2 regions of the Mailhella massiliensis genome follow, and region 1 is predicted to be linked to the other one. Evidence: riboswitches for the same ligand, from Rfam matches in the RefSeq annotation. Region 1 holds a riboswitch; the other holds the start of a gene.
The links. A riboswitch is a leader RNA that binds a small molecule or an ion and turns the genes downstream of it on or off. The one in region 1 is predicted to bind molybdenum cofactor.

Region 1 (4,879 bases):
TCCATGTATTCGGGCAGAAGTTCCAGATCGAATTTCACCTTTTCCGCAGCGGCGCGGGCATGGCATTCGGTGTCGGCGCAGACGATGGCCAGCGCGTCGCCGTACTGGAAGATCTTGGTGTCGTTGAGGATGGGACGGTCCCAGCCGTCGCCCTTGTTGTCCGGGAAGGTGATGAGGCCGGTGATGCGGTTCTTGCCCTTCACGTCCTTATGGGTGAGCACGCGGAAGACGCCGGGCATCTTTTCCGCTTCGGAAGTATCGATGCCCTTGATGATGGCGTGGGAAACCTTGGCCTGGGCGAGAGCCAGGTGCAGGGTGTTCGAGGGCATGTGGACGGTGGCGTCCGCACCGAATTCGGCGGTGCCCGTCACCTTGGCCACGGCGCTGGGGCGCGGCTTGGTGGAACCCAGGTGATGACCTTCCGCGGGTTCCTTGTAGCGGATCTCCTCGATGTCCTTTTCTCCGCGCATGACGGCCGCGGCGTCCATGACGGCGTTGATGATCGGGATGTAGCCCGTGCAGCGGCAGACGTTGCGGTTCTTCTGGAACCAGTCGCGCACTTCATCTCTGGTGGGGGAGAGATTCTGCTGCAGAAGCGCGTAGGCCGCGACGATGAAGCCGGGCGTGCAGAAACCGCACTGGGCCGCGCCGTGGAATATCCATGCTTCCTGCAGAGGATGCAGATGATCGGGGGTGCCGATGCCTTCCAGCGTGATGATGGTGGCGTCGTCGGGCACGCGCTTCATCTTCAGCACGCAGGTGCGGGTCAGCTTGCCGTCGAGAATGACGCTGCAGGCGCCGCAGTGACCCTTTTCGCAGCCCAGCTTCACGCTGGTAAGCTGCAGCTGGTCGCGCAGGACGTTGGCAAGCGAATCTTCCGCATTGACAAGCACCTGGCGGCGGACGCCGTTGACAAGAAGGGATTTGATGAACATGGGCAGCTCCTTTTAAGAGGAATCCAGAGAAGGGGCGGACGCGTCGGCTTCCGTCCGAATTCGGGCCGATGCGGGAGGATCAGTTCTTGCCGAAGGCGCAGGCCGGATAACGGCATTCGGCGCAGCCGGAGCAGAAACCGCCGTGGCCGAGGGCCACGATATCCTCCCGGGTGACGGGGACTCCCGCCAGAATGCGCGGCACCACAAGGTCGAAGATGCTCGCCCTGTAGTACATCACGCAGCCGGGAAGCCCCAGTACCGGAATATGGTTGATGTGGGAAAGCAGGAACATGGCCCCCGGGAAGGTGGGCGCTCCGTAGGTGATCACCTCGCCGCCTGCGGCGCGGATGGCGGAGGGGGTGCGGTCGTCCGGGTCCACGGACATGCCGCCCGTGCAGACCACCATGTCCGCCCCCTGTTCGATGAAGCGCCGGATGGCGCCCGCCGTCATTTCCACGGAGTCGTCGGAAAAGGCCTGTCCCAGAATGCTGCTTCCCAGACCTTCAAATTTCTTTTTCAGCACGGGGCCGAAGGCGTCCTTGATGCGCCCGGTGTAGACCTCGTTGCCCGTGGTGACTATGCCCACCCTGAACGGCCGGAAGGGCAGAACCTCAAGAACGGGTGAGGTGACCAGCTCTTCCATGTGCTGAATCTTCTCTTCTTCGATGAGCAGGGGAATGACGCGCGTGCCGCCCACGGCCTGGCCCTTCCGCACCTCCTGCATGGTGTGCAGCGTGGCGAGGACTATTTCGTCGCAGGAGTTGACCGCGCAGAGAGAAGGCACGTCCACGCGAAGCAGACCGTGCACGGTGGAAAGGAAGTTGATGCGGCCTTCCCTGATGTCGGAAAAGGCGATGTTCCGGCCCGCCACGGCGTTGCCGATGCGCGTTGCGGCCTCGTTCTCGTGAAGCTGACCGGGGAGGGGAGTGTAGACATAGAGATGTTCCTTCCCCACGCTGAGAAGGACGGGAATGTCTTCTTCCCTGACGATGTGCCCCTTGCGGAACACGGGACCCTTCCTTCCGCCGGGTTCGATGCGGGTGATGTCGTGGCAGAGCACCGTACCGACGGCCCGGGAAACGGGAATGGTCTGCATGGAAATTCTGGACATAAAAAACGCTCACAGATGAAAAGACACATACCGGAGCGGAAATACCGGCCCGGATGCAGGCAGGCCCGCTTCGGGAGTACTTTCGCACAGGTTTTCTTTCCATGCCGGAGCATTTAATGGAGGCGGAGCCGTTTCCCGCGCCACCCTGTGAACCATGAAGGTTCAGGTCAGCCCGCATGGCATACGCTTTAGCAGGGCCTGACTCGAAAACTTTCTTTAACCATATTGAAATAGATTTTTTTCGTCAAGATATACGGAGAAAATTAATGGTACTTTTTTGGAAGTGTGAAAAAACGGTTTGAAATTTAAATCACAATGCCGTTTCATTTCATATTTGCCGTTAAATAAAGATATATTTTACTTTTGTAATGAAAAAATATAAGAGAAATGTCTTTTTATTGTAAAACTGCGTTGGCTTTCCGATGCAATGAAAGACGAAAATGAAAGACGGAAGAGTTTTTATTTTGAAATGCGGCATGTCGGAAGGTGGAGGGGATGTCTTTCTGCGGATGCAGAGGAGGTGGGACGCCTGCGCTGCGTTCGGCAATATCGAAATGACAGACACGGAAGAGGGAGCAGAAGGGAGGCGGCGATTCTGTTGCAGACGGTAAAACGCTCCGACATGCAGGCGTCGCAGGTTCAGACGCCGAGGCGGGCGATGTCTTCGGAGGAACAGAAAAGCGCGGTACAGGCAGCATAGGGCTGGGGCAGGGAGAAGAAGTCCTTCATGTCGAGGGCGAGGTAACGCATGAGAATGAGCCTGTTGACCCCCGCATGGGCCACCAGCAGAACCGAAGCCTCGGGCGGAAGGGCAAGGAGGCGGCGTTTCAGCACGGGAAGCACGCGGCGGGCCAGCATGGCGAAGGATTCTCCGCCGGAAGGAACGTAGTTCCAGAAGTCCCTGCCTCTGGCCTCGAGCGCGCCGGGAAAGCGGGCCTCCACCTCCTGACGGGTAAGTCCTTCCCAGTTTCCCAGGCGGATTTCCCGGAATGCAGGAACTGCGGAAACGGAGAGAGGGCGTTCGTGGACGATGAGCGCCGCCGTTTCCCGGCAGCGCGGCAGATCGGAACACCAGACTTCCCGGAAGGGAACGGAGGAAAGTTCCTTTCTCCAGAACAGGGCCTGCTTCCGGCCTTCCTCGCTGAGAGGAATGTCGCGCTGACCGATGAAGCGGCGTTCGGGATTGGGGAGAAGCGTACCGTGACGGAGAAGAAAGAGCGTGGGCATGGTTTTCTCGTTCTCGCGCGCAGGCCCTGACGGCCCGGGTTCTGTGAAAGGTGGCTTTTTGTCGTCATCCTATAAAAACGGAAAAAAGGGAAGGAAAAGGTACGTCGTATATCCTCTCCGGGGAGAGAACTCTCTGCATTTTTGCAGCAGAACGGGGAAAGCGGCGGAAACGGGCGTGCGTCCGTGTGATGCGTGCAATGTTTTTTTTCTTCTTCGGCGCGCCGTGTATGCCGCGTATGAAGAAAAAAAGAAGGTGCATCGATTCTTGAAGGCGGGACAGGAATGGAAAAAGTCACGATTTTAAAAAAATAGGATATGACCGCAAAAAATAACGCCCTGATATTGCACACGTTTTTATTTTTCGGAAAAAATTGTGAAACGGATTGAAAAAATAAACAAATCTTGTATGTTAGAAGAAACTTTTGAAATGAGGAGGAACTCATGAAAAAACTTGGATTCGCGGCGCTGTTTCTTGCCTTCTGCCTGAACGCCCCCTCGGCCATGGGCGCGGAGCTTACCGTTTCCGCCGCAGCCAGCCTTTCGGAATCCTTCACCCAGATTTCCCAGGAATTCACCAGGGAGACGGGGACGAAGGTCAACCTGAATTTCGCCTCTTCCAACAATCTGCTCCGTCAGATGGAGCAGGGCGCGCCTGTGGACGTGTTTGCTTCCGCCGATCAGGAAACCATGGATTCCGCCGCGAAGAAGAACCTTGTGGACCCCGCCACCCGCAAGGACTTTGCGCTGAACGACCTTGTGCTCATCACCCCCGCCAAGAGCACGCTTGCCGGGCCTGAAGCGCTTTCCGGCGCGGAGGTGAAGCATATCGCCATCGGTCAGCCCGAAAGCGTGCCCGCAGGACGTTATGCCCGCGAGGCCCTTACCAGCGCCGGAACCTGGGAAGCGTTGCAGAGCAAGTTTGTTTTCGGCAACAATGTGCGTCAGGTGCTGAGCTATATTCAGCGCGGTGAAGCCGATGCCGGTTTCGTGTACCGCACCGACGCGCTGGCAGGCGGCAAGGACGTGCGCATCGTGACCGCCATGACCGGCCACAAGCCCGTGTGCTACCCCATTGCCGTGACGAAGGACAGCGCCGACAGGCAGATGGCGCAGAAGTTCGTGGATTTCGTTCTTTCTCCCCGAGGGCTGGAAATTCTGGCCCATTACGGTTTCAGCCCGGTAAAGTAGGGCGGACACGCTCTTTCGCCGCCCCGTTTCGTGCGGGGCGGCCCGGATGCCGCTTCCCGACAGCCGGGAAAGCGGGCCGGGCAGAAGTTCCGCATGAAGGCGGCATGACCGGTCAGGCGGATAAGGCATGTTCCGCGCTCCCCGAAAGGGGAGGATGATGCCCTTTCGGCCTTGGGAAAAAGCTCCCGTATCGTTGTGATACGGGAGCATCGTCGTTGCTTTCGGGACGCCGCTGAGAGGCCGGCGGAAGGGGCCTTTGAGGCTCCCTGATCAGACGTCGTCGAAGCCGTAGGGCCTGTCGGCATGACCGCCGAGGCTCAGGATATCCGTCAGGTAGGAAAGGGAATCCTGCGCGAACAGCGTGCGGCCGCGGAAATTTTCTTCCATGGCAAGAATGCTGCCGTTGGCGTACACGGCG
Region 2 (4,879 bases), on a different contig from region 1:
TTTTCTCTCCGTGCTCTATGGTGATGCCGGAACGGATGCTGCCCACGAACTGCGGATTCATGTCCAGCACACGCAGGGAAAATTCCTGAGAGAGGCGGGCGGTGAGAGCGGGCTGATAGCCTGCCAGCGTGATGCGGGGATGATGGAAATGCCCGCGTATATAGGCGGCGCAGGCCTCGGCGCAGGCTTCCAGTTCGTTGTTGCGGCAATGGACGGTGCGGTCGATATCGCCGGTGAAGCGCATGACGGCGTTGAGCGTGGCGACAAGAAGTCCCCTGCTGTGGGGGTCGTTTTCCGGGTCGAGCGCCAGAATTTCCGCAAGCGTGCCGCTGAAGTCGGCGGGGGCGTCGGTAAAGGCCTGCCCCAGAGCTTCGCCGAAGCGGGCCTGAAGCATGATTTCCTTGCCCGCGAGGATAGGATAATCCTTACGCACGGTGTTGCCGATGGCCTCTTCCGGGGAGAGACCGCGACTTTTCAGGATAATGGGGCTTTCATCCAGATGATGCAGCCGCATCAGGTTTTCCAGTTCCTGCCTGAGACGACGGTACAGTTCCTGCGTGGTCATGCGTCCTCCAGTCCGAGAAAGGTATTGAGCTCGGCATCGCCGCTGCGGGTGAAAAGTTCCTGAGCCGAACGGATACAGAGCATCCTGCCTCGGGCCATGATGCCTATGCGCGAGGCCAGCAGTTGCGCCTCCCTGAAATCGTGGGTGACGAAGAGCACCGCGCAGTGGAACTTTTGGGGTATGCTCCCTATTTCTTCATACAGGCTTTTTCTTGTGGCCGGATCGAGGGAGGAAAAGGGTTCGTCGAGAAGGAGCAGGCGGGGATTCAGCACCAGCGCGCGGGCCAGCGCGACGCGTTGCTTTTCCCCGCCGCTCAGGGTTTGAGGATATTCCTCAAGAATATGGTCGATGGAGAGAAGGGAGGAGATTTCCCTTACCTTTTCTTCCTGCTCCGCGCGGCTTCTGCGGCGTACTCTGAGGCCGTAGGTGATGTTTTTTTCCACGGTCATGTGGGGAAAGAGCGCGTAATCCTGATAGACGAAGCCGATGCGTCGTTCCGTGAGGGGGATGTCCTGTACGGGAGCGCCGTAGAGCAGCACCCGTCCTCTTTCCGGGGTGTAGAATCCTGCGGCCGATTCCAGCAGCAGCGTCTTGCCCGCGCCCGTACGGCCGAGCACGGCGAATATTTCCCCTTCTTCCACGGAAAAGGAAATGTCGCGCATGTGCATGTTGCCTCGCGTGAGGCAGAAGGATTCGAAGGCGAGGGGAGTCGTCACCAGGCGCCGTCCTCCATGCGGCTTGCCGCACGGCGCTGCAGCAGGGTGGTCATGAGAAGCGCCGTGCCGGAAATGATGAGCAGAATGATGGCTGCGGCCATGGCCATGCCGTTATCGCCGGTACTGATGTTGAGGTAGATGCTTGCGGGCAGGGTTTCCGTTTTCATGCGCGTGACGCCCACGAGCATGAGCGTGGCCCCGAATTCCCCTATGGCGCGAGACCATGTAAGGATGGCCGCCATGAGTATGGAATTGCGGCACAGAGGCAGCGTGATGGTGCAGAACCTCTGCCAGCGGGAAGCTCCCAGCGTGCCGGCGATGAATTCCAGCCTGCCGTCCATTTCCTCAAGCGCCGTGCGCATGAGCCGTATCACGAAGGGAATGTTGACGATCCACTGAGCCATGACGATGCCCGCAGGTTCGAAGATGACCCGTATGCCGAACGTCTTGAGAAGTCTTCCCGCCTCGGAGGAAAACATCATGAGCAGGCACAGACCGAGCACCAGATAGGGCAGGGAAAGGGGCAGTTCCAGCACCAGGCGGCAGAGGTTGCGCAGCGGCATACGGCATCGGGCCAGCGCGTAGGCGCAGGGAATGCCCACCGCGAAGCACAGCAGGGTGGAAATGGTGGAGGTGACGAGGCTCAGCCGGATGGAGAAGAGCACTTCCTGCGAACGGAGCGCCCCGGGCAGAAAGGGCAGGCCTCCTATGATGATGGTGCACAGCGAGGCGGTGAGGAAAATCACCGTGACGAAGGCGACGCACAGGCTTGCGCCGTCGAAGAAAGACAGATTCCGTTTCATGGCGCGACCGGGGCGTCCGCATCATGCCCGGGCATTGCGGACGGAAAATGAGGGGGAGAAGGGCGCGCTGGGCGCCCCGTATGTCAGTTCAGCACCACATAGCCGTGCTTTTCCCAGATGGCCTTTGCCTCGCCGGAAGAAAGGAAATCCAGAAAGAGCTTCTGCCCTTCGGGATTGGTGGAAACGGAGAGCGTGGCGGCGGGAATGGTCTTCACATAGGCGTCCATGGCGGGATCGGCGAGAATGTCCATGGCGGCCGTCACGTTTTCCTTCCACACGATGACGGCGTCGCATTCGCCCACGTTCAGCGCATTGAAGATGGAGGGCGCGGTCACGCCGCGGCTCACCACGTTGACCTTGCCCGTGAGGCCTGCGTCGGCAAGGGCCTTGTCCGCAATCTTGCCTATGGGCGTGGCCTTGGCGTCGCCGAGCACCACGCGAAGATCGCTTCTGCCCAGATCACGGATGCCGGAAATCTTTTTGGGGTTGCCTTTGGCTACGGCCAGCACGGGAATGTGCTTTACGAGATCGCGCGTTGCGGCCACATATTTTTTCACGGGCCGGAGTTCTTCCGCCGCACCGGCGATGAAGAAGTCGCCTTCCTGCGCGGTATTGATCTGCGACTGTATCTGACCGGCGTTGGCGTAGGTCACTTCCATCGGGACCTGCGTCTTTTGGGTGAAGGCGGCGGCTATTTCGCCGAAGGGTCTGGTCATGCCCGCGCCGCAGTACACATGCAGGGCCTTTTCCGCCAGAGCGGAAGAAGGAATCATGAAAGCCAGGGCCGCTGCAACACAAAGGAAGAGGGGAAATCTTTTCATGGGATTCTCCACGCCGCGCACATGCGCGATTCCGGTGTTGCTCACAGACGAAAACAACGGAACCAGAATACCGGCATGATGCGGGCATGGTTCAAGGCAGCGTTTTCTTTCCATGCCCGGAGGGGCATTCAGGGAGGCGGGGCCGTTTCCAGCGCCCACCCTGTGAGCAGAAACTCAGGTCGGAGGGGCATGGCGTTTTGCTGTAGCCGGACCGACTCGAAAACTTATCTTTTGAAATAGAACAAGCATGATTTCCTTGTCAAGCGGGTGGAGAAAAACAGCCTGCTTGTCGCGCATGACGGAGGGAGAAAAGACCGGGGATTCAGCCTGGTTTCGGAAAGCGCTCCTTCAGGCGCCGGCGGACGGGAAGAGAAGACGGAAGGCACGGGTTAAAAAACAAGGCCGCCCTGTGCGGCGCAGCGGAATGCGTTTTCGCGGGGCGGCTTTTCAGAGCGCAGAGAAAGGCCCTGAGGGGGAGAAAGGAGCAATGCGGGTTCAGCGCAGGCCGAGGATTCCGCTGAGTTTTTCCGTAAGCTCCCGGGCGTTCTGTTCCAGCGGGCCGGAGTTGTCGAGGCGTATCCAGTCCGAAGCGGAATCCTCTCCGGGAATGGGCATGAAGGCGGCCCTGAGCCTCTCCTCCAGCGCCTCGCCGGATTCCCTGCCGCGTTTCACGAGTCTTTCGCGCAGGACGGCGGCGGGCACGGTGACGAGCACGGGCAGAAGATCGGGGTAACGGCGCAGGGCCTGGGGAAAGGCCGCGCGGGAACCGTTGACGATGAGGGAAACGCCGCAGGCAAGCGCCGTATCCGTGCTTGCCGCTATGCCGTACAGGTAGCCGTGGCTGGCCCAGTGCAGGGAAAAGTATCCCTGTTCTTCAAGACTTTTGAAATATTCCGGGCTGACGGGAATGTGACGTTCTCCGCCTGCGGCGGCGGGCCTTGTGATGTAACGCCTCGGAAAGGCCACGGGCAGGCCGCAGAACGTCTGGCGCAGCGCGTCGAGCAGCGAGTCCTTTCCCGCGCCGGAAGGCCCCATGACATAGACGAGCCTGCCGCGCATCAGAACACCCTTGCCCCTTCGCGCCATACGTTGCGCACTACGGGCACTCCTTCCATGGTGTGCACGCGCACAAGGTCGGCACGCAGCCCTTCGGCTATGCACCCCCTGTCGTCGAGGCCCACGGCTTCGGCGGGGTGGGAGGAGACCAGGCTCACGGCTTCCGGCAGAGGCATGACGCCGCGCTCATGCAGGGCGAAGACCGCGCTGATGAGGCTGATGGGCACATAGTCCGAGGAGAGCGCGCCGAGATACCCTTCCCGTGCGACGGTTTCCGCCGAGACGTTCCCGGAATGAGAACCGCCGCGCACGATGTTGGGCGCGCCCATGAGAACCGTCATGCCGTTTTCCGCGGCGTGGCGGGCGGCTTCCTCCGTGGTGGGGAATTCGCTGATGCGTATGCCGTTGGCAAGAGCTTCGTTCACATGTTCCACCAGCGTGTCGTCGTGGCTGGCCATGGGCAGGTGGCGTTCGCGGCAGAAGGCCATGACCGAGGCCGCGTTGCCGTCCGCGCAGGAATCCCGCCGTGCCCTGAGTTCGTCCACCATTTTTTTAAACTCGTCGTCCGTCCACGATACGGTGTTGCTGTAGTAGGTGCGGTAGCTTTCGGTATTGCGCCACTGACGCTGACCGGGGGTGTGGTCCATGAGGGAAACCAGGTGCAGGCCGGGATTGTCGGAAAGGGGGAAGAACAGCTCCTGCATCCGCGGGTCCGCGACCTCACAGCGCAGATGCAGCAGATGTTCCGCGCGCAGCTGTCCGCTTTCGCGGCAGTGGTTGAGCGCTTCCACGGCCTCGCCGAGCATGGCGATACGGCCCTTGTCATGATATTCGCCCACGGAAAGCGCGTCAAATACCGTCGTGATGCCCGAGGCCACGATCTGCGCATCATGGGCGAAGAAGGCCGATTCCGGCTGA

Region 2: it holds a riboswitch for molybdenum cofactor, as region 1 does, so the genes downstream of both, CZ345_RS04215 (substrate-binding domain-containing protein) here and CZ345_RS08375 (molybdopterin-binding protein) in region 1, are expected to answer to the same signal.

Annotation. Positions count from the first base shown of each region.
Region 1 is NZ_LT706951.1:587,513-592,391, reverse strand. It holds gene CZ345_RS08380 (molybdopterin-dependent aldehyde oxidoreductase) at 1-935, opposite strand, end outside; gene CZ345_RS08375 (molybdopterin-binding protein) at 1,015-2,031, opposite strand; molybdenum cofactor riboswitch at 2,123-2,267, opposite strand; gene CZ345_RS08370 (histidine phosphatase family protein) at 2,686-3,273, opposite strand; gene modA (molybdate ABC transporter substrate-binding protein) at 3,715-4,461, shown strand; gene CZ345_RS08355 (sulfate/molybdate ABC transporter ATP-binding protein) at 4,732-4,879, opposite strand, start outside.
Region 2 is NZ_LT706943.1:122,634-127,512, forward strand. It holds gene CZ345_RS04200 (Rossmann-like domain-containing protein) at 1-565, opposite strand, end outside; gene CZ345_RS04205 (ATP-binding cassette domain-containing protein) at 562-1,281, opposite strand; gene CZ345_RS04210 (ABC transporter permease) at 1,278-2,084, opposite strand; gene CZ345_RS04215 (substrate-binding domain-containing protein) at 2,168-2,905, opposite strand; molybdenum cofactor riboswitch at 2,993-3,139, opposite strand; gene phnN (phosphonate metabolism protein/1,5-bisphosphokinase (PRPP-forming) PhnN) at 3,401-3,964, opposite strand; gene CZ345_RS04225 (alpha-D-ribose 1-methylphosphonate 5-triphosphate diphosphatase) at 3,964-4,879, opposite strand, start outside.